DNA from 2 places in the Priestia sp. BR_2 genome. Region 2 is predicted to be linked to the other one. Evidence: predicted binding sites of a transcription regulator. Region 2 holds the regulator's gene; the other holds the start of a gene.
The links. Region 2 encodes LexA, which represses DNA repair genes until DNA is damaged. Its sites were predicted from a motif close to CGAACATATGTTCG; they were not measured.
Positions count from the first base shown of each region.

Region 1: a site for LexA is predicted at 8,571-8,584, ahead of RB298_RS24625 (SPL family radical SAM protein). Genes of this name have one in related genera too.

Region 1 is NZ_JAVFHM010000294.1:187,283-202,114, forward strand. It holds gene RB298_RS24580 (glycosyl hydrolase family 28-related protein) at 1-132, opposite strand, end outside; gene RB298_RS24585 (ABC transporter ATP-binding protein) at 623-1,540, shown strand; gene RB298_RS24590 (ABC transporter permease) at 1,533-2,306, shown strand; gene RB298_RS24595 (bactofilin family protein) at 2,443-2,862, opposite strand; gene RB298_RS24600 (M23 family metallopeptidase) at 2,898-3,869, opposite strand; gene cls (cardiolipin synthase) at 4,140-5,570, shown strand; gene RB298_RS24610 (YitT family protein) at 5,738-6,655, shown strand; gene RB298_RS24615 (serine hydrolase domain-containing protein) at 6,715-7,785, opposite strand; gene RB298_RS24620 (TetR/AcrR family transcriptional regulator) at 7,830-8,411, opposite strand; gene RB298_RS24625 (SPL family radical SAM protein) at 8,640-9,713, shown strand; gene ligD (non-homologous end-joining DNA ligase) at 9,696-10,613, opposite strand; gene RB298_RS24635 (ATP-dependent DNA ligase) at 10,619-11,506, opposite strand; gene ku (non-homologous end joining protein Ku) at 11,531-12,460, opposite strand; gene RB298_RS24645 (hypothetical protein) at 12,669-12,959, shown strand; gene RB298_RS24650 (H-type small acid-soluble spore protein) at 12,963-13,145, shown strand; gene RB298_RS24655 (epoxide hydrolase family protein) at 13,267-14,448, opposite strand; gene tsaE (tRNA (adenosine(37)-N6)-threonylcarbamoyltransferase complex ATPase subunit type 1 TsaE) at 14,709-14,832, shown strand, end outside.
Region 2 is NZ_JAVFHM010000185.1:41,420-56,251, forward strand. It holds gene hflX (GTPase HflX) at 1-281, shown strand, start outside; gene RB298_RS09565 (methionine gamma-lyase family protein) at 427-1,680, shown strand; gene RB298_RS09570 (MerR family transcriptional regulator) at 1,762-2,172, shown strand; gene glnA (type I glutamate--ammonia ligase) at 2,234-3,562, shown strand; gene RB298_RS09580 (stalk domain-containing protein) at 3,773-4,456, shown strand; gene RB298_RS09585 (RNA polymerase sigma factor) at 4,589-5,134, shown strand; gene RB298_RS09590 (hypothetical protein) at 5,127-5,915, shown strand; gene lexA (transcriptional repressor LexA) at 6,006-6,632, opposite strand; gene RB298_RS09600 (LysM peptidoglycan-binding domain-containing protein) at 6,809-7,180, shown strand; gene RB298_RS09605 (DUF896 domain-containing protein) at 7,472-7,678, shown strand; gene RB298_RS09610 (hypothetical protein) at 7,837-8,361, shown strand; gene RB298_RS09615 (HAD family hydrolase) at 8,405-9,196, shown strand; gene RB298_RS09620 (FixH family protein) at 9,491-9,895, shown strand; gene RB298_RS09625 (cupin domain-containing protein) at 9,995-10,531, opposite strand; gene metH (methionine synthase) at 10,701-14,141, shown strand; gene rnz (ribonuclease Z) at 14,228-14,832, shown strand, end outside.

The DNA of each region.
Region 1 (14,832 bases), on a different contig from region 2:
CATATAGATGACGGAATATGCACCGGAGGCACACGCTTGGATCGCTTGTTGGAAGGCTAACGTATCATCTGAAACGCCATCACCTTTTGCACCGAAATTTTTCACATTGGCTTGACTGTTCAGTACAGGCATTTTCGCACCCTCCCATCTGTCGGAATGTTATCCTCATACAAAATATGATCAAGCATCGGCCGGAGTGATGCCAATTCACCTAATTGTCCTTAAATAGCCAAGAAATATTTATGTTTTCGTTTGACAAAAGAGTGCAAATTTATTAGGATACATTTTGTATCAACAACCATTATATCAAGCCATTTCTCATTGGGAGTGGAACATTCATGGAAAATGAACTGAAAATGTACTGTATATGTTGTCGTCGGATCGTGTCGATGATCGAGGGAGTCAGCGTGTTTAAAACCGGTTTCTATCGATACGATATGCCTATGGGCATATGTGGAAAGTGCAAAACGGCTGCATCCAATGAGCTATTTTACATGGCGCAGGACCTTTGAATGATTGGCTGATTCAGACGGCTTGGAGCGGAGTCTATTAGACTCATGCCTGGTATTGTGTATAATGGGGAATATTGAACTTGTTTCGTTAGGGGCAAAGGAGAATTCACATGAAGCAGGAACCGCTGGTAAGACTGCTCGGGGTTACGAAAAAAATATCGTCGAAGGTTCTGGTAGATGATGTGACCTTTGATATCGCACCTGGACAAATCTTCGGATTCCTTGGGCCGAACGGGGCAGGCAAGACGACAACCATCCGCATGATGGTCGGGCTGATGTCCATTACCCAAGGGGATATAACCATCGGGGGATACAGCATTCGGAAAAATTATGAGCAGGCTGCTTCCCAGATCGGGGCGATCGTCGAGAATCCGGAAATGTACAAGTTTCTATCCGGTTACAATAATTTGAAGCATTTTGCACGCATGATGCAGGGGATTACGAAGGAGCGTATCGACGAAGTGGTGGAACTCGTCGGGCTCGGGAACCGGATCCATGAGAAGGTGCAGACCTATTCGCTGGGGATGCGCCAACGGCTCGGAGTGGCACAGGCGCTGCTGCACCGGCCCAAACTTCTGATCCTGGACGAGCCTACGAACGGCTTGGACCCGCAGGGCATTCGGGAGCTGCGTGATTATTTGCGGCGATTGACGCAGGAGGAAGGGACCACCGTATTCGTATCCAGCCATCTGCTGTCGGAAATGGAGCTGATGTGCGATACCGTCGGCATCATCCGTCACGGCAAGCTGGTCGATATTCGGCAGCTTCGCACGGACGGGGGAGAGCGGATGTTTGAAGAGACGGCATTTACCGTCAGCGACGCGGATGCCGCCGCAGCGCTCCTCCAGGACTACCAGGCGACAGCCCGGGAGCATCGCGTCCTTGTTCGCGGTGACCGGGATATGATTGCGGACATCAATGCGGCATTGGTCGAAGCGGGCATACGCGTATATGCCATACAGCCGGTTACCCGGTCGCTGGAGGATCAATTTTTGGAAATGACGGGAGGGGGATCTCTTGTTGAATAACTTTACCCGTCTTGTTGCCAATGAGAATATGAAAATTTACTACCGCGTGCGGACATGGGTCATGCTGGGCATACTTGTCTTATTTAATGCAGCCATGCCTGTCATGCTGTACTTGACGGATGTGCCGATGGATGTCTGGACCGTGTTCACTTGGACGGAGAGTTTCACCATATACCTCAGCGCGATCTTCACGGTTGTCATCGCCGCGGATATCGTGGCCGGGGAATTTAGCGGGGGCACCATCAAATTGCTGCTGATCCGGCCGTGGAGCCGGGGGAAGATTCTGTTATCCAAATTCGCCGCCTTGTGTCTGTTCGGGCTGCTCTGTGCGGGAGTCACCATGGTGGTGGGCATCGCTGTCTCGATGCTGCTGTTCTCCGGCAATGCCGGATTCTCGGACGGATTTGATGGATCGCCCATGAGCAATTCCCTCTTGCTCCTGCTGACGGATACGATCCAGGTGTTTGTCATTTCGCTGATTGCATTTATGCTCTCCACGGTATTCCGTTCAGGCGGCCTTGCGATTGGATTATCGCTGCTGGTCCTGTTTACGAAGGATATCTTCGGTTTTATCTTTAACCCGGAGCGGTTTGTATGGGCGAAGTATTTGCTCTTTCTTCACACCGATCTGAGCGGGTACATCAGCTCGCCCGTCGGGCCGGGAGGCGTAGGGCTGGGCTTTTCCATAGCGATTTTGGCCGTCTATTGCTTACTGTTCATGCTGTTCTCGTGGCTGGCCTTCACCAAGAGAGACGTAGCAGCATAATTCATAACGATGAGAAAAGAGCTCCTTCCGCCGTGTGGGTCACATGGATGAGAAGGGGCTCTTTGATTGTGTCGGCTGCTGGATCCGGCCGAAGCGGATATCGTGTTCGAATTCGGGTGGTCGTCCATACGCCGGGTTAACCTGCTTCCGGACGCTTAAGGGGCAGTGCGGCGTCAATGGATTCCGAGGCTTCCTGAGAAGAGGTCTGCTGGTCCATCCGGCTTGCCCCGTGAAGAAGCCCGCCCTCCATAACGATAAGGGAAGCTGCGTGAACATCCCCGTACATTTGCCCCGTTGTCGTAATCGTTAGTTTATTTTCCGCCGTCACGTCCCCATAGACCTTGCCGGCCACGATGACTTCCCGAGCGGAAATATTGGAGCGGGCAATCGCGGCTTCGCCTATGGTGACGCAGCCTTGGCTTTCGATGGAGCCGTTAAAGCGGCCGTCGATCCTCAGGTCATCCTCGCATTGCAGGACGCCCTCCACTTCGCTTCCTGGCCCGATCAGCGTATCGGTCCGCTCTGTCGCCCGTTTCTTCTTGTTTTTCTTCTTCATCTGTCATTCCTCCTATTCGAAAATGGATGGTGTGCTTATTGCAGATAAGGCAAAGGGTCAATCGTCTGATTGTTTTTGACGACCTGGAAATGAAGGTGGGGGCCCGTGCTTCGCCCGGAGGAGCCCAGCTTGCCAATCGTTTCGCCCTGCTCGACATGATCGCCTGCCGACACGTCCAGGCTGTCCAGATGCATGTACCACGTCTCCAGACCATTCGGATGCCTGATGACGATATACAGCCCCCGCGCCCCGCTGCGTTCCGCTGCCGTCACCTCGCCGGCACCTGCGGCATAGATAGGATCGCCGGTTTTCCCGGCAATATCGATGCCGGCATGATAGGCCGAGCGGCCGGTAAAAGGATCGCTACGATAACCAAAATTCGAGGTGAGCCGCTTGGAGGTGGTCGGCCATAATGAAGGCGTGCCCTCACGCCTTTCCTGGGTTTCCTGGGCCTGATCCAGCGTACGCGGAATATGCTGCTCCATGCGTGAAATCAACTGCTGCATGTTCTCGAAATCATCCTGGGTCTCCTTGGCGAGGTTTAACATTTCATTCTCATGAACGGCAATGAATTCACCGCCGACATGCTGCTTATCTTCGTTAGCGATGGAGGAGGTCTGGCCGGACAGGCTGCCGTGCTTCTCAATAAACTGCTGAAGCTCCTGCTCCAGCTGCTGAACGCGCTCCATCTGGACCTTCGTTTGCTCTGCTTCACCCGATAGCTGAATGATCGCTTTATTTAGGCGTTCGATGGCTTCATCCTTATCGGTGACCGTCACTTCCATCTTTAAGGCTTCCAGGCTTTTCAGCGTCAGCTGCTGCTCCAGCCCCGAGATGGTCTGAGCCGACTGGATCTGGAGGGAAACGATCAGTCCGGCGATGGACAAAATAGCGGCCGCGGGCACCGCTATCATCAAAGGTTTGGACAGATGGACCTGTTTGACTGAATGCTGGGCATCCCGAAGCACCAGCAAGGTTAAGCGTTGTTTACGGTGTGCGGTTTTCATGGCATCTCCCTTCCATGCATTATTTATGGTTTACAAGGGCACCCGCTAGACTTGGCCAACTCCTTATCTAGTATGTATTCTATTCTTTCGAAGAACATGTCAAAAATTATTAGATAAGAGAACTTATTCAGTATGGCGCCGCATTGGGTAATTGAATAAATACATATGGAATTGGTCAATGATGTAGTGTAGTTAATTGCTTGTCTTTCATTTCAAACGTTTTGACAAAGGGCTGCTCAATATATTATTCATCGTGAGGAGGCTGCCGATATGGTGTGGCTTCTGGTTGCACTTATTACTTTTATTTTGCAGATGGTTGCGGTGCTGCTGCTTGAGTTTCGAAATCCGTCCAAGGCCGTGGCATGGCTGTTTATTTTATTTTGCCTCCCCTTTATCGGGTTTGTACTCTATTTCTTTGTGGCGCAGGATTACCAGAAGCGATTGAAGATTCGCAAGCGGGGTTCCCGTTTGTTTCAGGAAATCAGGGCGCATTTGTGGGATCGGGCGGCGGTCGTCAGAAGAAAAGGAGATATGAACAATCCCGGCTTTCATCATAATGACCGTTTGTTCAATCTGCTCAATCACTTGTCGGAGAGTCCCATCACGGGCTGTAATCAAAGCCGGGTGTTGACCGATGGGGAAGAGACGTATGAGGCCATGCTGAACGCCATGGAGGAGGCCAAGGATCACATTCACGTGGAGTTTTACATCTTTCGCCATGACCGGATCGGCACGAAGTTTCAGGACGTCATGATTCGAAAAGCGCAGGAAGGCGTCAAGGTGCGCCTGGTTTGTGACGGGCTGGGCAGTTATAAACTCAAGAAAACATTCATTCAACGCTTCAAAGAATCGGGAGTGGAGTTCTATTTCTTCCTGCCCGCAATGGTCTCGATGTTCAGCCGCAGAATCAATTACCGGAACCACCGCAAAATCGTCGTCGTGGACGGCACGATCGGTTTTCTGGGCGGCATTAACGTCGGGGACGACTATCTCGGCGAATATCCGAATATGGGCTACTGGCGCGACACGCATCTGGAAGTAAAGGGGGATGCGGTCTATTTTCTGCAAAATGTGTTTCTGCACGATTGGAAGCTTGCGTCCGGAGAGCGCATTGCGGATTTCGGGCTGTTTCCGGAGCATCAATGCACCGGGGAGGAGCAAGTGCAGATATTGAGCAGCGGACCGGATCTGAACTGGAATGCCATTCAGGAAATGTGCTTCGGGGCGATTTCCGTGGCCAAAGAACGGATATGGATCACCACGCCGTATTTCATTCCCGATGAAGGAATTTATGAAGCCCTGAAGACGGCTGCGGTGAGCGGCGTGGACGTACGGATCATTATTCCGGATCACGCCGATTCCCGCCTCGTCAAGATGGCAAGCTTGTCCTACGTGGAAGAGCTGCTGGCAGCGGGAGTCAAGTTCTACGAGTATGAAAAAGGGTTCATCCATGCCAAGGTGCTCATTGTGGACGAGCTTCTCGGTTCGGTCGGTACGGCGAATATGGATATGCGGAGTTTCTTCTGTAACTTCGAGCTGACGGCCGTGCTGTTCGATCGGCTGCCTATTGAGCGGTTGGTTTCGGATTTTAAGGAAGATCTGCAACATAGCAGGCTTATTGATGCGGAGGTGTTCCGTCAGCGCGGAAGATGGCAGAAAGCGGCCGAAATTATGTGCAGGATGCTGTCGCCATTGCTGTAAAAGTAATATTTTACATGAGATGTGAGAATGACGGAAATCCGAGTAAAAAGCAGGATAAACTGCGAAAAATCTATGTCCCGCTTTTATTTATATGATAGAATATTTATATAGGATCCACTTATAAATATATATTAGCTTGGTTTCATAAAGTTGAACGGGGGAGATTTATGTCAAGTGATGTGAAGATTCTGGCGCAAGTGAAAGCGGAGCAGCAGAAGCCGGAGAATCCCAAGGCAGGCTCAGCGACCTTGAAGCTTCTCCGCCGTCTGGTGTTCTTAACTTTCGGCGCGATTTTGATGGCAGTAGGGCTGGAAATCTTTCTGGTGCCGAACAAGATTATTGACGGAGGGATTACCGGAATCTCGATTATGGTTTCCCATATCACCGATATTCCGCTGGGTGTATTCCTGACTTTGTTCAACCTTCCGTTTTTGTTTATGGGATATAAACAGATCGGAAAAACCTTTGCATTATCCACGCTGTTTGCCGTATTGGTCATGTCCGTCGGCACTTATTTCCTGCATCCCGTCGATCCGATCACGATCGATCCGCTGCTTGCGGCCGTGTTCGGCGGCGTGCTTCTCGGAATCGGGGTCGGCCTTGTTATCCGGTCCGGCGGTTCCTTGGACGGCACGGAAATCGTGGCCATTCTGATCAACAAGAGAACGCCGTTCTCCGTCGGCGAAATCGTGATGTTCATCAACGTATTCATTCTAGGCAGCGCAGGTTTCATTTTCGGCTGGGACCATGCCATGTACTCGCTGATTGCGTATTACCTTGCGTTTAAGTTGATCGATATTACCATTGAAGGCATTGATCAATCCAAATCGGTTTGGATTATCAGTGATAAGCATAAGGAGATCGGTGATGCGCTGACCCAGCGTTTGGGACGCGGCGTAACCTACCTCGAAGGCGAGGGCGCTTATTCCGGAGACAGCAAGAAGGTTATCTTTGTGGTTATCACTCGCCTGGAAGAAGCAAAGCTCAAATCCATTGTGGAAGACTGGGACTCCCAGGCCTTCGTAGCCGTCGGCAACATCCATGATGTGAAGGGCGGCCGCTTTAAGAAAAAGGCAATCCATTAATACAATCATTTCAGGCTCCACCCGGTGCGAGAGTTAGCGCGGGCGGAGCCATTTTTTGTTTAAAGAGTATCGGCTTGCAGGCGCAGCGCCTTCTTCTCGCGCACATAATGACGAATGATTCGCGACATGGCCTGGACGGCGGCGGATTGACCGACGGCCTGGTTCACGGTTCCGGTGAAATAGAGGCCCGACTCCGGGTGATGGAAGGCAAATGCCCCGGATTGGCCCCAGTGGCCGATGAGTCCGCGTCCCAGACTGAAAGGAGATAGCGGCTGTCTTGAAATGCCGATGCCATAGAAGAAGGGGCCGGGAGCAAACAGGAAGTTCCACTGCCTCTGGAGCTCCCTCAAATCACCCAGCGGAAACAAATCCCCGTTAAAAAAGGATCGCAAAAACGTCATCGTTTCCCTTGCCGTGGAGACGATCCCGCCCTCCGCACCGACTGATGCCATATACAAGGGAAGGTCCAGTCGCTTCTGCTTGTAATGGAACGGAACGGGGGACGCATCCTCCGGGTCATGATAAAAATAGGTTTGCGTCAGCTTGAGCTTGTCGAAGATGTATTCCTGGAATACGGCCTGAATGGATTCGCCCTTGATATTCTCGATGATTTGGCCAAGCAGCCGATAGTTGGTGTCGGAATATTGGGCTTTTTTCTGCTGTCCCGGTTTGAATTTAGGCGTTTTCCTTTTGGCAGCAGCCAGGACTTGGTCCAGGCTCCAAGCTCGATCCTTCCCGGCGATCAGATTCGAGAAGACGGTTTCCGAGAAATAGTCCGGGATGCCGGACGTATTGGACATCAAATGCTGAACGGTGATTTCTTCGCCGTAATCCCGGTTCTTAAACCTGTGGAGCCCGGTCATAATCTCTTCGGGCAGGTGCTTGCCAATGGGATCATGGAGCTCCAGCCGCCGCTCGGCGCGTAATTTCAAGAGTACGGCAGTCACGTACAACTTGGTCACGCTGGCAATGAAATAGCGGTCGTCAGGCTGCATATCACCTCCGCTGCCGACTATGGACAATGACCGCTCCTGGTCCTCGACGCACATCACTGTGCTAAACACATTTCTTTTATTGGCGATTTGAGTCACACATGCATCCAGAACCGATTGCTTCAGGATTGTTCCCATTGCCGTTCTACCTCCCATGAATCGTAATTTTTCTTTCCTTCAGTTTAGATTCCGTTTCCCTCATGTTTCCGGGCACGCGCAGCACGTATGAACGCTTCAGCGGCTTCGTCCATCATATTCATCATCTGCTCGTCATCCACGTTCTTCGTGAACAGATCGTTTGCCACCATGACGCAGAGACCTGTCTGAAACACCTGCATGTTCAATAAAATAGATTGCAGCTCCTGATCCGAAAATCCGCCGAGCTCCGGATCCTGCCTCATCAATCCGATAACTTCGTCCAGTTGTTCCGGCGTATTCTTCATATGGGGATTGTCCTTCATCATGAGGTCCCGATAAAGCACGGGATATTCCTTGGCAAAGCGGAGACTTGCCATGCCGATATCCCGGAACGGCTGTCCGGATTGCTGCTCCATGATCATTCCTCTGGCCACATGGAAGGCTCTTTCGACGACCTGCTGAAGCAGTTCCTGGACGTCGTTGAAATTGACATAGATCGGCGCGATGGAGCTGCCGAGACGTTCGGCTACTTTTCGGATCGTAATGGACTCGATGCCATCCGTTTTGGCAATGTCGAATGCGGCTAGCACGATATCTTGTTTGGTAAATTTCGTTTTTGGTGCCATGATGTCTACAGCTCCTTAAGTTATTCATATGTAGAACGATCAATATATATCACTTGATATATATTGATTATAAAGAGTAATTGGAGCGATTTCAATCCGGTCATCATGAAGCATTCATGGAATCAGGATTTGTAAATCCAGTAAAACCCACTTATAATAAGAACATATGTTTGTTAAAATAAAGAATAATGACATAGAGCATGGCAGGTCCAGGGAGGAGGAAGCGGAATGGCTCGTACGCAATATGAACGCATAACCACCAAGCAAACATTAAACCGAGTGAAGGAAGAGCGGATGCCCTTCGATTGGTCCATCAATCCGTATCGAGGTTGCGGACATGGCTGCAGCTTTTGCTATGCCCGCGCATTTCAATCGTTTATCGGGATGGGAGCGGAAGACGAGTTCCAGCACCATATTTTTATGAAGTCGAATGCGGCGGAAGCGTTGGAGAAGCAGTTGTCGAGCGCGGCGAGGAAGTTTAACTATGACATTGAAGCGATGCGGAGATCGATCGGACAGGTGACGATCGGAACGGCAACCGACCCGTACCAGCCGATCGAGGGCAAGGAGACCCTTACGCGGGAATGTCTGAAGCTGCTCGCTAAATACCGCATTTCTACCAGCATTACGACGCGTTCTCCGCTCGTATTGAGGGACTTGGATATCTTGACCCGGATGGAGAACGTGTCCGTCAACATGAGTCTCAACACGCTGAGCGGGGACGTCATCCGGAAGCTGGAGCCGGCATCGCCTCATCCGGAGGCCAGGCTTGATGCGATTCACAGATTATCGGCTGCAGGCATAAGAACAGGCTTGTTTGTGGCGCCTGTGCTGCCATTTTTGACGGACGAGGAGCCGGAACTGAAGGAGCTCTTGTCCCAGGCCAAGGAAAGAGGCGTTTCCTTTGCGATGATCTCCTTGCTGAGACTGTCGCGCGACGTGAAGAAATGGTACCTCGAAACGCTGAAACACCACTTTCCCGAGGTGGTTCAATCCTACCGCGAGTTATATGGGCAAGGCGCTTATGCGGAAGAGCATTACGTTCGTTCCTTCAAGTCGATGGCGTCCAGGCTGTTGAACGAATATGGGCTGAGCGGATTGACCATGGGGGCACCTGCTGCCGTTAACCGGTCCGGACTGATTGCAGCCTCGGAGAACGATACATCGGATGAAGGGGCCAACGATCACCCTGCGAGGGAATGGGCTGCTCCTGTAAGTCCAAGGCAGCTTCCTCAACCGGCGGCCCCGGTTTCCGGAGAGGAGCTTACACCCGATGTTGAGCAGCTATCCTTTCCTTTTTGACGCTGCCTTACCCTTTGGCAACAGATGCCGGATGACATTCTCGATCGGTTGGGGCGGCAGGGTCTGCAGCAGGTCGCCCTTTTCCCTCAGCCGTTCTTCGATGTTCAGCAGGTGAAACTCCGTGGGAGAAACGTCCTGGCGGACTTCGTCCCACGTGAGCGGCGTGGAGACGGTCCCGAGCCGCCGGGCCCGCGGGGTATAAGGAGCGGCGAGCGTCCTTCCGCTGTAGTGCTGAAGATAATCGAAGTAGATTTTATCGCCGCGGTTCTTCTTCAGCCGCTCGATGGTGAACAGCTTCGGGAACTTCTCCGTCACGTATTGGCCCACGAATTGGCCAACCGTTCGAAGTTCATCGAACGTTACGCCTTCCGGAATCGGAACGATGATCTGCACTCCGGTCGCTCCCGAGGTTTTCGGGACGGAGGACAGGCCCAGGGAGCTCAGCACGTCCCCTACAATAGCCGTCGCCTCCATAATCCGGGGCTCCTCCGGGAGCGTGGGATCCAAATCGATCATCCATTCGCAGGGCAGATGGCTGCCTGCCAGATGCAGAGAAGGGTGAAACTCAAGCGCAGCCAGATTCCCCAGCCAGAGCAGCTCCGGCAGCCCGTTGAGCAGCACGTAGTTAATATTTTCGTGCACATAAGTCTGAACAAAGGGCGGCAGCGGCTCGGGTGCATTTTTCTGGTAGAAGGATTCGCCTTGGGCTCCGTGCGGATACCGGATGGTCGTGAGCAGCCTGCCCCGGCAGTACCGGAGCAAGAAAGGCGAGATGGCCGCAAGCTTTTGCAAATACATTGCCTTGGTAATGCCGACCTCCGGCCACAGCGGTTTGTCGGGATTCGTAATTTGAATCTCTTGCCCCTCGATCGTCAGGGTGCCTTTAACGGTACGAGCCATATGGTTTACACCCCCTCAATCGATACGAGTTTGGGATGGCGCATCATGCCATCCTGGCTCCACTCGAGAAATGTGACCTGGACTGATAAAGGCTGGCTAAGCCAGGCCAGCTGTTCTTTCTTCAGGTCGGTATGGAGCGTTCTCCATACCGCGTCAGCACGATGGCTTTCGGCATATTGCAGCAGTTTCTTCTTCGTTTGCTCATTGAGCCCCAGGGAAGCCCGGCCGATGTAGTTCCCATCGTCGTCTGCGATGACGAGGCTGGCTACGCGACCTTCCCTGATGATCATGGCGACGGCGGAGGCTGCCATGTTCACGGCAATTTTCTTTTTGTACCAATCCCGATGCTTTTTGCCCTCACGGTATGGCGAGGAGAGGCGCTTCATGACAATGCCCTCCCAACCGCGCTGTTCCGCCCAGTCCCATAACGGTTCGCCTTCAAGAAACAGATCGGCGGTCAGCAGGCCCGGAATGTCGGAAACCGTCTCCTTGAGACGATGATGACGTTCCAGATAAGGCAGCTTGCGCAAGTCCTCGTCGCCATCCACCAAGATATCGAACAGCACATAAGTAAACAGAGGAGCGCTCGTACTGACCGTACGCGAACGCTCCCGCTGAAGAACCTTCTGAAAGACGGGGCGGCCAAGCTCCGGATGAAAATACACGACCTCGCCATCCAGGAGAAGACGCCGATCCTGCAGGACGGATAAAGCCTGAACGATTTCGGGGTACAGGGATGTTTTGTCGAGCAGCTTGCGGGAATACAGGGATACGCGGTTCTGGTCAAGCCCGGCCAGAATGCGTACGCCATCCCATTTCAGCTGATAACCCCAATCTTCGCCGGTCGTAATCTGATCCGTCGAGATCGGAGCCATCGGCTCTTTCGGCAGCAAATTTTGCAACTGTCCCATGCGGCTTTAGGATGGGGAATCGGATTTCTTGGATTTGGCCGTCCGGCGTTTCGGCTTTGGTGCATCCGCGTCAGCTTCCCCGCCGCTGACCTTGGCTGCAGGCTCTTTGGCAGCGGTCTTCCGGGTCGTTTTACGCGGCTTCGGCTTGGTGCCCGGGTCCGTTCCGATCGGCTTGACGGCCTCGATGCTGGCCTGAAGGGCCGCCATCAGATCCACAACGTTGGTCTCCTGACGAGCAGGGGCAATCTTGATCTCTTCGCCGGACACTTTGCTGTTGATCAGGTCCAGCAGGCGTTCGCGATAATCATCCGTATATTTTTCAGGGTCAAAGGGAGTCGACAACTGGTCAATCAGCAGTTTGGCCATATCCAGTTCCTTGGCGTTGACCTCGGTTCGCTCAGGCAAATTCGGGACCTGCGAAATCGGCCGGATTTCATCCGGGTAGAAAATCGTCTCGATCGACAGGCATTCATCCAGCACGCGAATCGCAGCCAAACTGCTCTTGGAGCGAATGGCAATTTTGGCGATGCCGATTTTGCCGGACTGCTTCATCGCTTCCAGCAGCAGCCGGTATGCATTGGCACCTGCTTGATCAGGCGAGAGATAGTAGGTCTTCTGGAAGTAGATCGGATCGATCTCGGTCAGATCGACAAAGTCCAGAATGGTGATGTTTTTGCTGTTCGCTTCGGCGAGCTGCTCCAGCTCTTCTTTTTCGAACAACACGAATTTCCCCTTCTCGTACTCATAGCCCTTCGTAATCTCCTCCCAGGCAACCTCCTCTTCACATACCGGACATTTGCGGATGTAGGAGAGCGGGCTGCCGCACTCCTTGTGAATGTACCGCATCGAAATATCCTTGTCTTCCGTAGCCGAGAACATCTTCACCGGCACGTGCACCAGACCAAAGCTGATCGCGCCCTTCCAAACCGTATGCATTCTATGAAACCTCCTATCAAGTTCTAATATGTTTTGGGTATGACCGTGTAGTAAACGCAATAAACGACGACTATAATTTTTTGAACTACCTCTATTAGTGTGCCCAAAAAAAGACTCTAGTATGAGTTATAGCTCAGGATTGCATAATTAGAACCTGTTTGTGGCATATTGACGATGAACGCTGCCTGTAAAAGGAGGTAATCTTCTCATGATGGAGTCTAGAGAAACCGAAACGTCGGAAGAGATACAGAAGGACAGAGCCTCGGACCATTCCGCATCCGAACCGGTGAACGGCGACATGGTGGATTGGAACAGCCTGACCTCGGAGGAGAGCGAGATCTCTCGGGAATCTACCATGTTCGATATTGACCGAATGATTAACGAAGGCCTTGGCGGAGGCAATGTCACGATGGATAACGGACTGATCGGCCCATCCACCACCGACACGATGGAGGTCGTGGACGAATCGCCAAGAGAACCGGAAGAAGGAGGATCATAACGTATGGAGATGCAGCGCGCCGTGGAGATTTTTAACTCCAAGGATACTTACAAGGTGAACCTGGAAGGGGAGCCAGTCTGGATCGAGCAGATCGATCCGCAGAACGGGATGGCTACCGTTCAGGTTGGTTCCCGTCCGACCAACACGCTGACGGTGAATGTGGACCGGCTGAAGGAAGGCGAATAGCCTGATTAAAGGGGCTTAGCTTCCTTGCAGAAGCTTGAAATGGCATGAAAACACACCTTGTTCGGGTTTCCGTACTGTCGGAAACCGGATAAGGTGTGTTTGGTTTGCGTATAATTTGCCGTTAACGCAGCCCTCTGAAAAATAATTGGATATCATCCATCAGCAGATCAGGAGCTTCCAATGCGGCGAAATGGCCGCCCCGGTCGAACTCCGACCAGTGCACGATGTTGTATTGGCGCTTGACCATACTGCGGATCGAGAGGTCCTTAGGGAAAACCGCGACGCCGGTAGGTACCGAGGAATACGGTGCCGGCGCTCCCCAATTGCCGGCGCTTTCTTTATAGATTCTTGCAGATGAGCCTGCTGTTGCTGTCAGCCAGTAGATCGAGACATTCGTAAGAAGGAGATCAAGGTCTACCGCCTCTTCAGGAAGACCTGCGGTTGGATCGGTCCACTCCTTAAACTTCTCTACAATCCATGCTAGCTGCCCAACCGGGGAATCCGTTAAGCTGTAGGATAGTGTCTGGGGTCTGGTCGCTTGCAAAATGGCGTAGCCGGACCCGTCAAAGCCGCCTCCGGCTAATTCATCATAGCGCAGCTGCTCTGCAGCGGTGAGGTTCTCGGTTTCAGCCGGATCGCCGCTCGGAAACACCGACAAACCATTGCAATGAACGCCAACGATACGCTTTGCGGCAATCCGGCCAAGCTCAGCCGAAACCATACACCCCGTATCCCCTCCTTGAGCTCCATAACGTTCATACCCTAGTCGAAGCATAAGTTCATCCCATGCTTTTGCCACGCGCTCGATATTCCATCCCCGTTCCTTTGTGTGCCCGGAGAAGCCGAAACCCGGGAGGGAGGGAATAACGAGATGGAAAGCGTCGGACGGATTTCCGCCGTACTTGCTTGGGTTGGTGAGCGGTTCAATCATATGCATAAACTCCACGACCGATCCCGGCCAGCCATGGGTAACGATTAGAGGCAGCGCATCGGGTTCAGGTGAGCGAACATGCAGGAAGTGAATGTTTTGTCCATCGATCGTGGTCGTAAATTGTGGGAATTGATTCAACATGGTTTCATATTTACGCCAATCGTACGAATCCTTCCAATAGGCGGACAGCTTCTTCAAGTAAGGAAGCGGCATGCCATAATCCCAGTGGTTATCCTCCAGATCATCAGGCCAGCGGGTACGGCTCATACGTTCCTTAAGATCCATCAGGTCCGCCTCCGGAATTTGAATGCGAAAGGGAGTTATGGTCGTTTCTGAAAAAGAGATAACGTTCGGTTGGTTTGTTCCGTTCATTGTCATCCTCCTATGTTTTTTTATCATGGTTCCTCCGGGTGCTTGTTTCACTATAGTGCTTGAACTTTGACTACATCGTGTCAGTGTTTGAAATTCGAGTAACCCTTTCTTTTTTCATCTCTGCCAATCCAGAAAAACGCATGTTCTTGCAGCGGATTGGGAGGACCGATATAATGAAGATCAAGTATTTTGAGATATGGGCAAACTAAACAAAGGGTGGGTTATCAGTGAATAATGGCCGTACGGAGGGCCGGTTTCGAATGACTTCAAGCAGTCTGGAGGAGACGGAGCAGCTTGCTGCTTGGCTGGCCGCGAGGGCGGAGCCGGGGACCGTCATCGGTCTGGACGGGGATCTTGGAGCAGGAAAAACGGCATTCTCCCAAC
Region 2 (14,832 bases):
AAATGCTGCCGACGGGTGAAGGGCAATTAAAGATCAGCGCTTACGTTGATCAGGACTTGGAATCGGTGCGCGAAGCGATTCAGGACCGGCTCTCCGGGGGCAACGTCACGTTCCGGATTCCGGCCGACCGCGGCGATTTGAACTCGGTAGTATACCGGGTCGGAGACGTGCTGGAGCAGTCTTTTGACGAGAATGATATCCTCTATGAGGTCCGGATCAATAAAGCGGATTATGAAAAGATGGGTTATTTGCTTCATGAGTACGTTCAGAATGGATCTTAAGCATAGGAGTAAAAGCGCATAAGCCCCTGTTCAGGGGCTTATATTGCGTGTTCGGGGCGGTTTGAAACGTTGATGAGTTCTATGTAACAATAATATGTGTTAAGATGTGAGACATCATGTGTATAAGAGGAGAGAGCAGTTCGTCATGGCAAGATTTTCGCAAGATATACTTGAATTGAGCAGTGAGATTGAGTCCAAAATCAGTCGGCGTATACGGGAGATTGACACCATTGTTGATTTTAATCAGTGGAAGGTCATTGATGCTTTCCAGAAGTTTCAGGTGAGTGATTTCCATTTTGCGGGTTCCACCGGCTATGCCTATAATGATCGTGGCCGTGAAGTGCTGGATGAAGTTTACGCTGACGTATTCAGAGCCGAATCGGCCCTGGTCCGGCCCCATTTTGCTTCGGGAACCCATACGATCTCGACGGCTTTGTTTGGTGTATTACGACCGGGAGATGAGCTGCTTTATATTACAGGGCGTCCCTACGACACGCTGCATAAAGTCATTGGCGAGCCCGGGGACGGCACCGGATCGCTGCGCGATTTCGGTATCGGCTATCGTGAGGTGGCCCTGACAGAACAAGGGGACATTGATTGGGAGCGGGTCGAGAGTGCCATCGCGCCTTCGACGAAAGTTATCGGTATCCAGCGTTCCCGGGGATATGATTGGCGGTCTTCGTTTACCGTTGCCCAGATTGGCGAGATGGTAAGCCGTATACGGTCCATTCGCGAGGATGTAATCGTGTTTGTGGATAACTGCTACGGTGAGTTTACGGAGCGTCTGGAACCGACGGCGGTCGGCGTTGATCTGATGGCGGGTTCCCTAATCAAAAATCCTGGCGGCGGCATTGCCGAAACCGGCGGCTACATATGCGGCAAAGCAGCCTATGTCGAGCAGGCGGCGTATCGGTTGACTGCACCCGGAATCGGACGTGAAGTCGGGGCTATGCTGGGAACAACCCGAGGAATCTATCAGGGCTTATTCCTGGCACCTTCCACCGTCGGGCAAGCCATCAAGGGAAGCGTCTATGCTGCTGCGATGTTTGAAGCCGTGGGATTTACGACCAAGCCGGGCTGGCAGGATGAGCGTACCGATTTGATCCAGGCGGTATCTTTTAGCGGAGCGGAACATCTGATCGCTTTTGTACAAGGGATTCAACGGGCCGCTGCCGTGGACAGCCATGTGGTTCCCGAGCCTTGGGATATGCCGGGATATGAGCATCCGGTGATCATGGCGGCAGGCACGTTCATTCAGGGAGGAAGCCTGGAATTGTCCGCGGATGCGCCTATCCGTTCACCCTATATCGGCTACATGCAGGGTGGTTTGACTTATTCTCATGTTAAATATGGGGTACTTATGGCACTCCAAAGCATGAAAGATCGTAAACTATTGTAAGTTATCCTTACATGCGGTTGACGTGGCTGATCAGGAAATGTACAATAGGATCAGAATAACCACTTGGAAGGTTGATGAGATATGGGTGATGAGATTCGGAGGAATATGGCGTTATTTCCGATAGGCATTGTTATGAAGCTTACGGATCTATCTGCCAGACAAATTCGCTATTATGAGCAGCATAATTTAATTGTCCCAGCCCGTACGTCGGGCAACCAACGCCTGTTTTCCTTCAATGATGTGGAGCGACTGCTAGAGATTAAGGCTTTGATTGAAAAAGGCGTGAACATTGCCGGTATTAAGCAAGTCATGAACCCGGTCACGAAAGAGTCTGAAGAGGCTACCGTCATTACGCCGGATACGGAGAACAGACGCCGTGAGATGTCGGAATCGCAGCTGCGCCGTTTGCTGAAGCAGGAATTGATTACCGCTAAAAGACCGGGTCAGGTTTCATTGATTCAAGGGGAATTATCCCGGTTTTTTAATAAATAAGGATTGCCATGCTGTCATTCTTCATGGAGTCTAGTTTTTTATTTAAAAAGGAGAGGATAAAGTGAGTTATACCAGAGAGGACATTCTACGCATTGCCAAAGAAGAAAATGTTCGATTTATCCGCTTGCAATTTACAGATTTGCTGGGAACGATCAAAAACGTTGAAATTCCGGTAAGCCAGCTGCCTAAAGCGCTTGATAATAAAATGATGTTTGACGGTTCTTCCATCGAAGGGTATGTGCGTATCGAGGAATCCGATATGTACCTGTACCCGGATCTGGATACCTTCATGATCTTCCCTTGGGTATCCGAGGATCGCGTCGCACGTCTGATCTGTGATGTTTACATGCCGGACGGCACCCCGTTTGCGGGAGATCCGCGCGGCATTCTGAAGAGAGCACTGAAGGAAGCCGAAGAGATGGGCTTCACTTCCATGAATGTCGGTCCGGAGCCGGAATTCTTCCTGTTCAAAACCGACGAAAAAGGTAATCCGACAATGGAGCTGAATGACCAAGGCGGATACTTTGACCTGGCGCCTACGGATCTCGGCGAGAACTGCCGCCGTGACATCGTGCTGACGCTGGAAGAGATGGGCTTCGAAATCGAAGCTTCTCACCATGAGGTTGCGCCTGGCCAGCACGAAATCGACTTCAAGTACGCAGATGCGATCAAAGCGGCTGACCAGATTCAAACCTTTAAATTGGTTGTTAAGACGATCGCTCGTCAGCATGGGCTGATTGCAACGTTTATGCCAAAACCGCTATTCGGCGTAAACGGCTCCGGCATGCACTGCAACCAATCGCTCTTCAAAGGCGGCGAGAACGCGTTCGTCGATGAGAGCGACGAGCTTGGCCTGAGCGTAACGGCTCGGAACTATATGGCGGGTATTCTTAAGCATGCACGCGCGTTTGCTGCGATCACGAACCCGACGGTGAACTCGTACAAGCGTCTCGTGCCTGGTTACGAAGCACCTTGCTACGTGGCATGGTCTGCAAGTAACCGCAGCCCGATGATTCGTATTCCAGCATCCCGCGGTCTGAGCACGCGCATCGAAGTGCGTAACCCGGATCCGGCTGCGAATCCGTATCTGGCTCTGGCTGTCATGCTGAAAGCTGGCTTGGACGGCGTTAAGCGTGAGCTGTCGCTTCCGGCACCGATCGACCGCAACATCTACGTGATGACGGAAGAAGAGCGCATCGAGGAAGGCATCCCAAGCTTGCCGGCAAACCTGAAGGAAGCGCTCAACGAATTGATCCGCAGCGAAGTCATTTCCGATGCACTCGGTGACCATGCGCTGGCTCACTTCTACGAGCTGAAAGAGATCGAATGGGATATGTACAGAACGCAAGTTCACCAATGGGAACGCGATCAGTACATTACGATGTATTAATAGAGGAATCCCCGCTGCCAAGTGGCAACGGGGATTTTTTTGTCTAAACCGTAAGTACGTTTTTAGCTTACGTGTTTGAACAACTCAGGTATTATAACTTTTAGTCGTTAAGGTCTTTAAGACGACACTCCATTGTTTTTATGTGATTGAATTCATCCATGAAGTCACTTACAATATTACTTGAATTCCAATATATAGGAGGTTCGGGTGATGAAAAAGAAATATATTCTATTACTCTCAGTTGCAACGATGTTAGGAGGAATGACAATAGGGGTAGGAGCTGCTCCTGCACTAGAAAAAATAAGTGCAAATTTAAACTGGGGAATTAAATATGAGGTTAATGGTGAAGATTGGGTTCCAAAAGATCAATCAGGAAAAAGACTTGCAACAATTACATACAACAACTCAAATTATATCCCTGTAAAAGCGATCTCCGAGGCACTTGGCTCGGTCGTTGAATATGATAGCAAGAATCAAAAAATTATTATCGGAGAAAAACCAGATACAACAATTATAACCAAAGAAGGAATCAAAATTAATAGCACTTCCTTTACCACAAGTGATAAGCAGTACACCGAACATAATGGAAAAGATTACGGCTCAGGTATCGTAATGAGAGAAATTAATAATTCTGAAAAAACGATCATTCTTGAACCAAAAGGAAAATATAAAGTACTAGATCTTTCATTGTTACCGATTAATATCCGTAATGATATCTCAGTAACGATATATAATGGCAAGACAAAGATAAAAGAACTTATGCTGTCGCCTAAAGATATTGGACAGCATATCGTTATTGATATTGAAGATGCAAATCAAATTGAAGTAAATGTGAAATTTCAGAAAGATATAATAGGAGATGACACTATATTCCTGACAGGTACATATAAATAATTCTTTTACAGAATCAGTTCAGTCACGCACTAATATTAGTCCATAAAGAATCTTCCCTTACCTACGGGAGATTCTTTTTTATTTTACGAAAAAAGGAACCTTTGCTCGCTTCCATGACTCTAATTAGATGAGGTGAATCGGTTGGAGCTCGAATACTTAAAGCAGATGACGGTCATGGACAGCCAGACGCTGGATAAAATCATGAATGAATATGGAAACGATGTGTGGAATTATGCGTATTTTTTGACCAAACAGCATGCCTTGGCAGACGATATTGCACAAGAAGCCTTTATTAAGGCTTATTACGGCATACATACCTTTCGCGGTCAGGCGACGCTGAAAACGTGGCTGCTTACGATCACGCGACATACGGCGTTTCGGTACAAACAGGCTTTTTTCTTTCGGAAAGTCATCCTTAAAGACAAGCTTACCGCCAGTTCGTCAAGCCGGTCAGCAGAAGCGGAATATTGGGACGAGCAGTATACGGATGAAATATGGGCAATGATTATGACTTTGCCGAGCAAGCTTAGGGAAGTATTGGTCCTGGACCTATACTATGAAATGCCGATGCATGAGATTGCGAAGCTGCTTCATATTGCGATAGGCACTGTAAAATCCAGATTGCATCGGGCCAGGAAAAAAGTACAAAAACTAATGAAGGAGAAGAACGATGAGTGAGGATAAACCAGACTGGTACAACCGTGCTAAAAAAGCTCCTTTTTCAAATGAAAAGTTCACGTCCGAAATGAAAAAAAACGTGCATAGGTCCGTGATTTTCACCGACAGCAAACCTGAACGTCGAAAGTACTTACAAGTTGGATTGGCTGGCGGGTGCATGCTTCTGATTATTTTAATTGCCTTTCAATTGCCTTATGGCGGGGACGAACAACAGAAAGCAGGGACTATGCCCCCTACTAAGGAGGAGACAATCCGGGCACAAGGCGTAACGGATGAAGGACGGTTAAACGTTATTGCAGTTGGACAGGAAAAAATAACGACATTGGGTGCACCGAGCTGCTTCGGTATCGAAACGGATCGGTCGTTTACCGGAAACTACAGCGTGCAGTATAGCACTAACCAAGTTACAAATGAAGTCACTACGCTGGAGGGGCTTACATTTATTCAACCGACATCTGCTCCGGTTGATATGATTCGCCTGCCGTTTCAAGATGCCGATGTATTTATACTCGCACCGCAATATAGGGACTGTCATGGCATACAAATCTATTCGTTCGCCGTAGAGCATGAAACGGGTAATGCCGTGCAGCTTCGATTTCAGGATGAGTCCTTGGTATCCTACTTTTCGTATTATAGACCAGGTACGACTCCCGAGGTGAAGGAGAATAAGCTTGTTCTGCAGTCTACGGAGGGACCGGGAGGCGAAGGTTCGCCGGAATATAAACCTAAGCGGATGTATCGACTGGATCTTAAGCAAGGCGTAATGGTGTTGGCAAACTAGTCAGGATTATCTTCCATTGTCTATATACAAAAAGCGAAGAGGTTACCATCCAAATAAGGAAGGTAACCTCTTATTCATAATTCTACGGAATTAGTGTACGTCCCTGAAGAGACCGATCACTTTCCCGAGAATCGTAACATGGTTCAAGCGCAGCGGCTCATAGGTAGGATTCTCCGGCTGCAATCGTACATGATCCTTCTCCTTATAGAAGGTCTTCACGGTTGCTTCATCTTCTTCTGTCATTGCTACGACAATGTCACCATTGTCCGCGGTTTGCTGCTGGCGAACGATGACGTAGTCACCGCTGTGAATGCCGGCTTCAATCATACTGTCGCCGACTACGGACAACATGAACACCTTATCGTCGCCCACGTAATGCTGCGGGAGCGGGAAATAGTCTTCAATGTTCTCCATGGCCGTAATCGGCACGCCTGCTGTGACTTTCCCGACGACAGGCACTCTGGCAATGGTGTGCGTAAACAGATTCGCGCTCTCGGATTCTTCTTGGCCAAGCAGCTCGATCGCTCTTGGTTTCGTAGGGTCACGGCGGATCAGGCCTTTCTTCTCCAAACGGTCCAGATGACCATGGACCGTAGAACTGGAAGCTAGTCCGACAGCCTCGCCGATTTCCCGGACAGAAGGCGGGTAACCCTTGCTACGAACTTCGTTGCGGATAAACTCTAAGATCGCCAGCTGGCGGCTGGAAATTTTCGACATGCCGTATCAACCCCATTTAGTAACGTTTGGGAAAATTATAACATAGAACTACCGTTCGTACAAACATAAGTTCTAAAATAAAAATAGAACAAATGTTCTTTTGGGTATTGAATCAAACAAGTGTTCGTGTTAAGATGAATCCATAAGAGAACACTTGTTTGGGAGATGATGATTCCATGTTGAAATACAGTACATACCGCAGCATTTATGAGAACGTTCCGGTGGTAACAGAACAATCATCGAAGACTTTGGGCATTTACTTGAAATCGAAGATAGCTTCGATCCCTTTGAATAAACTGTTGTTCACCCTGCTAATTGTGGCCATCTTTTGGACAGGTGCATATTCCGTTTTTGCCGGTGGGACAGAGAAGCCGACTGGAGAGAAGCAGGTGATCGTTCAATATGGCGATAGCTTGTGGCGAATTGCTTCCCTTCACAAACCTGCGGATATGGATACACGCGTATATCTGGATAGCATACGAAGAATGAACGGATTGAAGGGTCCGGACATACAGGCTGGGGAAGTGCTGTCATTGCCGGTTTGGTGATTTGACGTTGCTTCTAACCAATTGGCATTCATACTCCATATAATCATCACATACTACTGGTTACTTCCTGTTTAATTACACATCATATTCTGCTTGTCAGATTGAATCATTTACGCGTAATAGCGCGTTTACAATAGATAACTATAGATTACCTCCCCATAGACGGTATTCGTTTATGCGCATCATATGTTCCTATTTGTTCTTAGAAGAGTTTGCAAGGGCTCAGTTGCCTTGACAAGCTCTTTTTCACATGTTTAAGTTATACATGATATCGAAATTGGAGGAGAAGTCATGGACATCGATACTTTGGTAGAACGCATCAATGTATTAGCAAGAAAGAAGAAGAATGAAGGGTTGACCGAGGAGGAGCTCAAAGAACGGGCCGAGCTTCGGGAAATATACCTTAACAATATTCGCAGTAACTTTAGACAACAGCTGGAATCGATTGAATGGGTTGATGAAAACGAACAAAAAGGCGGCCCGCGATTAAAGCACTAGTCGATAACCGTTCAAGGATATATATTCAGAGGATCCGCGAACAGATCGAAGGATAGCATAATAATACTTGGGGTACCGGTCATTCGGATAATCGATTACGGTTACCCCAAGTTTATATGGTTTATAAACATTTTGATTATGAGTTCAGGGGGAACCAAATGTCACGTTCATGGGAAAGAAAAGTCAGCAAAAATATGTCGCAACTTAACAAACAGCGCAAAAAGCAGGGATTGACCTCGTATCAAGGGTCTGCGATTAATGATAAGCATGACGTGTTTAAGGGACGTAAGTATGTACTTCCGTTAGTGCTTGTTGCATTGGCCGGTTTGTATGCGCTTCTCGGAACGGCAACTTCACAGGCAGCCGGCGGAAGCAATGATGTATTGAATTGGGTTGGCGTCAGCTTGTATATCCTGTTGGCGCTCATGATATTTCTCCGCAAGCCTTATTTGAAGATTGAGCGGGCTTCCGTGTCGACCATGAAGTTCAACCGGGAACGCCGTCTGGCCGTATCGGATATCGAGAAGATCAAATTGGCTTCGGGTTCCGTCGTGATCCAAGGCAAGGGAAAAGCAGGCAACTGGGTGTTCTCACGAATGATGAATCTTTACGATACCAAAGCCATGGGCGAAAGATTGGAAGAGTTTGCAAAGACTCATCAAATTCCAGTGGAGCACAACTAACCCGATTGAGTAGATCACAATGTATATGAGGAGTGGGAGAGAAATGCCGATTGCTGCGGTTTTGTTTGATTTGGACGATACGTTGTTGTGGGATGAACGCAGTGTAGAAGAAGCGTTTGAAGTGACATGCCAAGCCGGAGCGGCGGAAACCGGCGTTGATGCCGGCGCGCTTTTGGCCGCGGTGCGTGAAGAAGCAAGAGCATTGTATGAATCCTATGATACTTTTGCTTTTACCAAAATGATCGGGATCAATCCGTTTGAAGGCTTGTGGGCTAATTTTACGGCTGGATCCCAGCCCGAATTCCGAAAGCTGCAAGAATTGGCTCCCGTATACCGCAAGGAATCCTGGCGTCGCGGACTTCATCGCCTTGGCGTTGATAATGAAGCGTTGGCTGAGACGTTGGCAACGCAATTTGCTGCGGAACGCAGAACAAGACCTTACGTATATGAAGAAACCTTTGAAGTGCTGAAGGAATTGCAGGGTAACGTGAAGCTGCTGCTTCTAACGAACGGAAGTCCGGATTTGCAGCAGGAGAAGCTTGATGGCGTTCCGGAACTGGTCCCTTATTTTGACCACATTATTATCTCGGGTGATTTCGGCAAAGGCAAGCCGGATGTTTCCATATTCAAGCATGCGCTTGATCTGTTAGGCGTCGAGGCGGATCAGGCCGTGATGGTGGGAGATAAGCTGACCACAGATATTAAAGGCGGCAATGCCGCAGGACTGCATACGGTTTGGATCAATCGGGTAGACCGGCCTCATGATCCGGCCATTCAGCCGAAGTTTGAGATCAAACATTTATCCGAGCTGCATGCTATTGTGGCGTCCTTATAAATGACGTGATCAAGAGTTCACGACTATTCTACAAGATCTATTAGCGAGATATATTAGCGTACATAGGAACAGTCCTGGCAGCAGCTGATGCGATTCGGGGCTGTTTTTTTATTGGTTGCCAAGTTTGAAAGGAAAGAGGCTGTTGGCAGTGACAAACGTCACACAATTGTAAGCTGCATGAGATAGAAGTTAAAGAATAATGCGATATAATGAATTAGGAAAATGACGCTGTTTGGAATGGACCATTACGTGAATAAATCATACATAGCATGAATTCGTAAAAGAGGTGGTTGGATGACCAGGAAAAAGATGGCCTTTATTGCAGCCATGGTGTTGATGGCGGTTGCGCTTGCCGCATGCAATGACAGCAAGGCGGCGCCCAGTGATGATGTGATGGCGGAGCCGATTATCGTAGAGCTCTCTCTGACGCCAGAGAGCATTAAGGCAGGCGAGAAAGTGTTGATCGAAGCGAAGGTAACACAAGCAGGCAGCCCGGTCGAAGATGCAAACGACGTGGAATTCGAAGTGACGCTGGAAGGCGGAGGCGTTCAGGCAAAGGTTCCGGTTAAACATGATCAAGGCGGGGTCTACAAAATGGAGAAAACCTTCGAGGAAGCAGGAACCTATCGCATCGTTTCCCATGTCACGGCTAGAGGGCAGCACTCCATGCCGCTGAAGGAATTGACGGTAACCGAGTAATACACCATACACAGCCAATAAATAAGGCAGCGCATCCATCCGTTGGGCGGATCATGCGCTGCCTTATTCCATTTTCCTATTCAGTCAACCGCTTAAGGCTTATTGGAATTGGGGATCTTCTACCGGAGTAGCTACCCAGCCGTTCTCTTCAATAAAGAGACGAACCGCGATGATCTGCTTGTTCTCCATCAGCGTGAAGAAATGAGGCGTGTTTTCCGGTACGGAGATAACGTCGCCCGGCTCAAGCTCTACGTTAAAGTATCCGACATCGTCGGAGCCTTTAATAATGAAGATCCCTTTGCCGCCAACGATCGCACGGATTTCGTCTTCCGAGTGGGTGTGAACTTCTTCGAATTTTTTAAGCAGGTCCTCTATATTGGGCGTGGACTCGGAAAGCGTGATGACATCCCAGATTTTGTAGCCGCGTCTTGCAGCCAGGTCGCGAATTTCTTCGTCAAAAGTGTCCAAAATGCGCTGCTTATCTTCATCACTCAGCTTGAAATTTTCTTGAAGATCTGCCGGGAGTTTATCCATATTCCAATGCTCATAAACAACCTCTTGGTTATTCAGGAATTCCCGAACATTTTCTTCCCCAGTAATGCGTTCGTTCGTGTTGCGAATCACGATTTCTGCCATAGCTTTAACCCTCTTTCTCCCGTTGGATTAATATGTATTATAGCCCCCCTCACCGCATTTGTCATCTGCAAATGTTGATTTGTACCGATAGCTGCGCAATATTTCGACTTTTCTATTGAAAAGTATTCTGATACACTAAGATTTAACGTTTTCGGGGGAGGTTTATGAGTTGAACAAGCCTAGCTTACAAGAAGTGCTTAAAGAACGAATATTAATTCTTGACGGTGCCATGGGCACGATGATCCAGCAAGAGGACCTCTCGGCTGAAGATTTTGGCGGCCCGGAGCTGGATGGCTGCAATGAAATGCTGGTCATTCATCGGCCCGACATCATTCAAAAAATACATGAACAATATCTTGAAGCAGGTGCCGACCTGATTGAAACCAATACATTTGGCGCAACCTCCGTTGTGCTTGCTGAATACGATATACCTGAACTTGCCCGGGAAATCAACCTGAAAGCGGCTCATCTGGCCCGCGCTGCAGTTGAGAAATATTCCACGCCAGACAGCCCGCGATATGTCGTGGGTGCGATGGGTCCGACAACCAAGACGCTGTCGGTTACCGGCGGCGTGACCTTCGCCGAATTGATCGAGAGTTACGAGGAGCAAGCCGTAGCCTTGATTGAAGGCGGCGTGGATGCCCTATTGCTCGAGACGTCGCAGGATACGCTCAATGTGAAAGCAGGGAGCATTGGGATTCGACAAGCGTTTGATAAGACAGGCGTCACCCTTCCCATCATGATATCCGGCACAATCGAACCGATGGGAACAACGCTTGCGGGGCAGAACATCGAGGCGTTTTACATTTCTTTGGAACACTTGAATCCGGTATCCATCGGCCTGAACTGTGCAACGGGTCCGGAGTTCATGCGCGACCATATCCGTTCCTTATCCGAAATGTCGAGAAGCGCGATCAGCTGTTATCCGAATGCGGGTCTGCCTGACGAGAATGGTCAATACCATGAATCTCCTGAATCGCTTGCCCAAAAGATGGGGGCTTTTGCTGAAAAAGGTTGGCTTAACATCGCTGGGGGATGCTGCGGTACGACACCTGACCACATCCGGGCGTTAAAACAAACGATGGATGGCTTCACCCCACGTCCGCTTGAGGGCGGGCACTTGCCGGCATTGTCCGGCATCGAGCCGGTATATATCGAGCAGGAAAACCGCCCGTATATGGTGGGCGAAAGAACAAACGTTTTAGGTTCGCGCAAATTTAAGCGTTTGATCGTGGAAGGAAAATATGAGGAAGCTTCCGAGATCGCTCGTGCTCAAGTCAAGAATGGCGCCCATGTCATTGATGTATGCGTACAGGATCCGGATCGCGAAGAAGCTGAGGATATGATCCAATTCCTGGAGCTGGTGGTCAAAAAGGTGAAGGTGCCGCTGATGATCGACACAACCGATCCGGCAGTCATTGACTTGGCCCTGCAATATTCGCAAGGGAAAGCGATCATTAACTCCATTAACCTTGAAGACGGCGAGGAGAAATTTGAGCATGTGACTCCGTTGGTGCACAAATACGGCGCTGCGGTCGTCGTAGGGACCATCGATGAGAGCGGTCAAGCGATTCATCGCGACGACAAGCTCAAGGTGGCGCAGCGGTCTTATGATCTCTTGGTGAACAAATACGGCATTTCGCCTGAGGATATTATTTTCGACACGCTTGTGTTCCCTGTAGGTACGGGTGACGAGCAGTACATCGGATCAGCCAAGGAAACGATAGAGGGCATTCGCATGATAAAAGAAGCCATGCCCAAAGTGCATACGATCCTCGGCATCAGCAACGTTTCCTTCGGATTGCCGGAAGCGGGCCGTGAAGTGCTGAACTCCGTGTATCTGTACGAATGCACGAAGGCCGGATTGGACTACGCAATCGTGAACACGGAAAAGCTCGAGCGCTATGCCTCCATTCCGGAGGAAGAGCGGCGTCTGGCGGAGGATCTGATTTATCGAACCAATGATGAGACGCTGGCGGCATTCGTCGCCGCGTTCCGGGATAAAAAGGTAGAGAAGAAGGTAAAGGTATCCAATCTGACGCTGGAAGAAAGACTTGCCTCTTATGTGGTGGAAGGCTCCAAGGAAGGCCTGATTCCGGATTTGGATGAAGCCTTGACCAAATACGGCGCGCTGGAGATCATTAATGGCCCGCTAATGGCAGGGATGACCGAGGTTGGCCGCTTGTTTAACAACAACGAGCTCATTGTGGCTGAGGTGCTGCAAAGCGCCGAAGTGATGAAAGCCTCCGTGGCGTATTTGGAATCCTTTATGGAGAAAAACGAGTCGTCGGTCAAAGGGAAAATCATGCTGGCCACCGTGAAGGGCGACGTCCATGATATCGGTAAAAACCTGGTGGAGATCATCTTGTCCAACAATGGTTACCAAATCATTAATTTGGGTATAAAAGTACCACCGGAGCAAATTATCGAGGCTTACCGGCGGGAGCAGCCTGACGCCATCGGGTTATCCGGTTTGTTGGTCAAATCGGCACAGCAGATGGTATCCACCGCCCAGGACTTGAAAAACGCGGGCATTAGCGTTCCGATCATGGTTGGCGGGGCCGCGTTGACGCGGAAGTTCACGAAGACGCGCATCCGCCCCGAATATGACGGAATGGTGCTCTACGCGAAAGACGCGATGGACGGGCTTGCATTGGCCAACCAGCTGAGCGATCCGGTGCTGCGGACCCAAATGGCTGAAGAGATTAAGGCGGAGCAGGAAGCGGATGCAGCGGCGCCACAGGTTGTAAAAGTAATGCCGAAGCTGTCTGAAGGACTCCGATCCAAAATATCGACCGAAGCCCCGGTGTATATACCGCCGGATATGGAGCGGCATGTGCTCCGGAATTATCCGATTTCGCACATCCTGCCTTATATCAACATGCAGATGCTGTTGGGACATCATTTAGGCCTTAAAGGATCCGTGGAACAACTCCTCAAAGCCAATGATCCGAAGGCGGTATCGCTTAAGGAAACCGTTGACGGCATTCTGGAAGAGGCAGTTCAATCGGGAATCATACAGGCACATGCCATGTACCGTTTCTTCCCGGCGCAGTCGCGAGGAAATGATATTATCATATACGATCCAAAGGATGCATCGAAAATATTGCATACCTTTACGTTTCCAAGGCAGCAGGTGGAGCCGTATCTGTGCTTGGCGGACTTCCTGAAATCCGTAGACAGCGGGGTGATGGATTACGTCGGGTTCCTGGTCGTTACGGCAGGGCACGGCGTCGGGAAATTGTCCGGGGAATGGAAGGATAAAGGCGACTATCTCCGTTCCCATGCACTTCAATCGGTTGCCCTGGAAACGGCTGAAGGGCTGGCAGAGCGAATTCACCATATGATGCGGGATACGTGGGGATACCCAGATCCGGCAGACATGACGATGAAACAGCGCCTGGGAGCGAGATACCAAGGCATTCGCGTATCCTTCGGATATCCGGCATGTCCGGATCTGGAGGATCAGGAGCCTTTATTCAAATTGATGCAGCCAGAAGATATCGGCGTTCATCTTACCGAGGGTTTCATGATGGAACCGGAGGCGTCGGTATCCGCGATGGTGTTCAGCCATCCGGAGGCTCATTATTTTAACGTGGATAAAGCTTAACATTTGAATACCGGTACAGCCGGTTTGAAATCCTCCGAATGTTTCGGGGGATTTCTCCGGTTTACAACCGAAAGGGGAGAAGAGGGATGGAACTCTATTTTCTAGGAACAAATGCGGGGGTTCCGACGCTGCAGCGTAACGTGACCTCGATTGCACTGCGAATGCTGGAAGAACGAAGAAGTCTGTGGCTGTTTGATTGTGGAGAAGGCACGCAGCATCAAATATTAAAGTCCCCGCTCAAGCTGTCCAAGCTTGAAAAGGTATTCATTACCCATATGCATGGTGATCATGTATTCGGTTTGCCAGGTTTGCTATCCAGCCGAGGTGCCCAAGGGGTAACGTCACCCCTGACGATATATGGTCCCCCAGGCATCAAAGTCTTCATTGAAACTACGCTGAGCATCAGCCAATCGCGCGTCCCCTATACGATGGAGGTCATCGAGCACACCGGTGGCGTGTTGTTTGAAGACGATAATTTCCTCGTGGAATCGGCCAAGCTGGATCACAGGGCCGAGAGTTACGGCTACCGTGTCGTGGAGAAGGATCTCCCCGGCAGTCTGGACCTGAAACGGTTGGCGGACTATGGACTCAAGCCAGGGCCGCTCTATGGCAAGCTGAAAAGAGGGGAAAGCGTGGAACTCGGCGACGGCCGATGGATTCATGCCTCGGATGTGCTCCTGACACCGAAAAA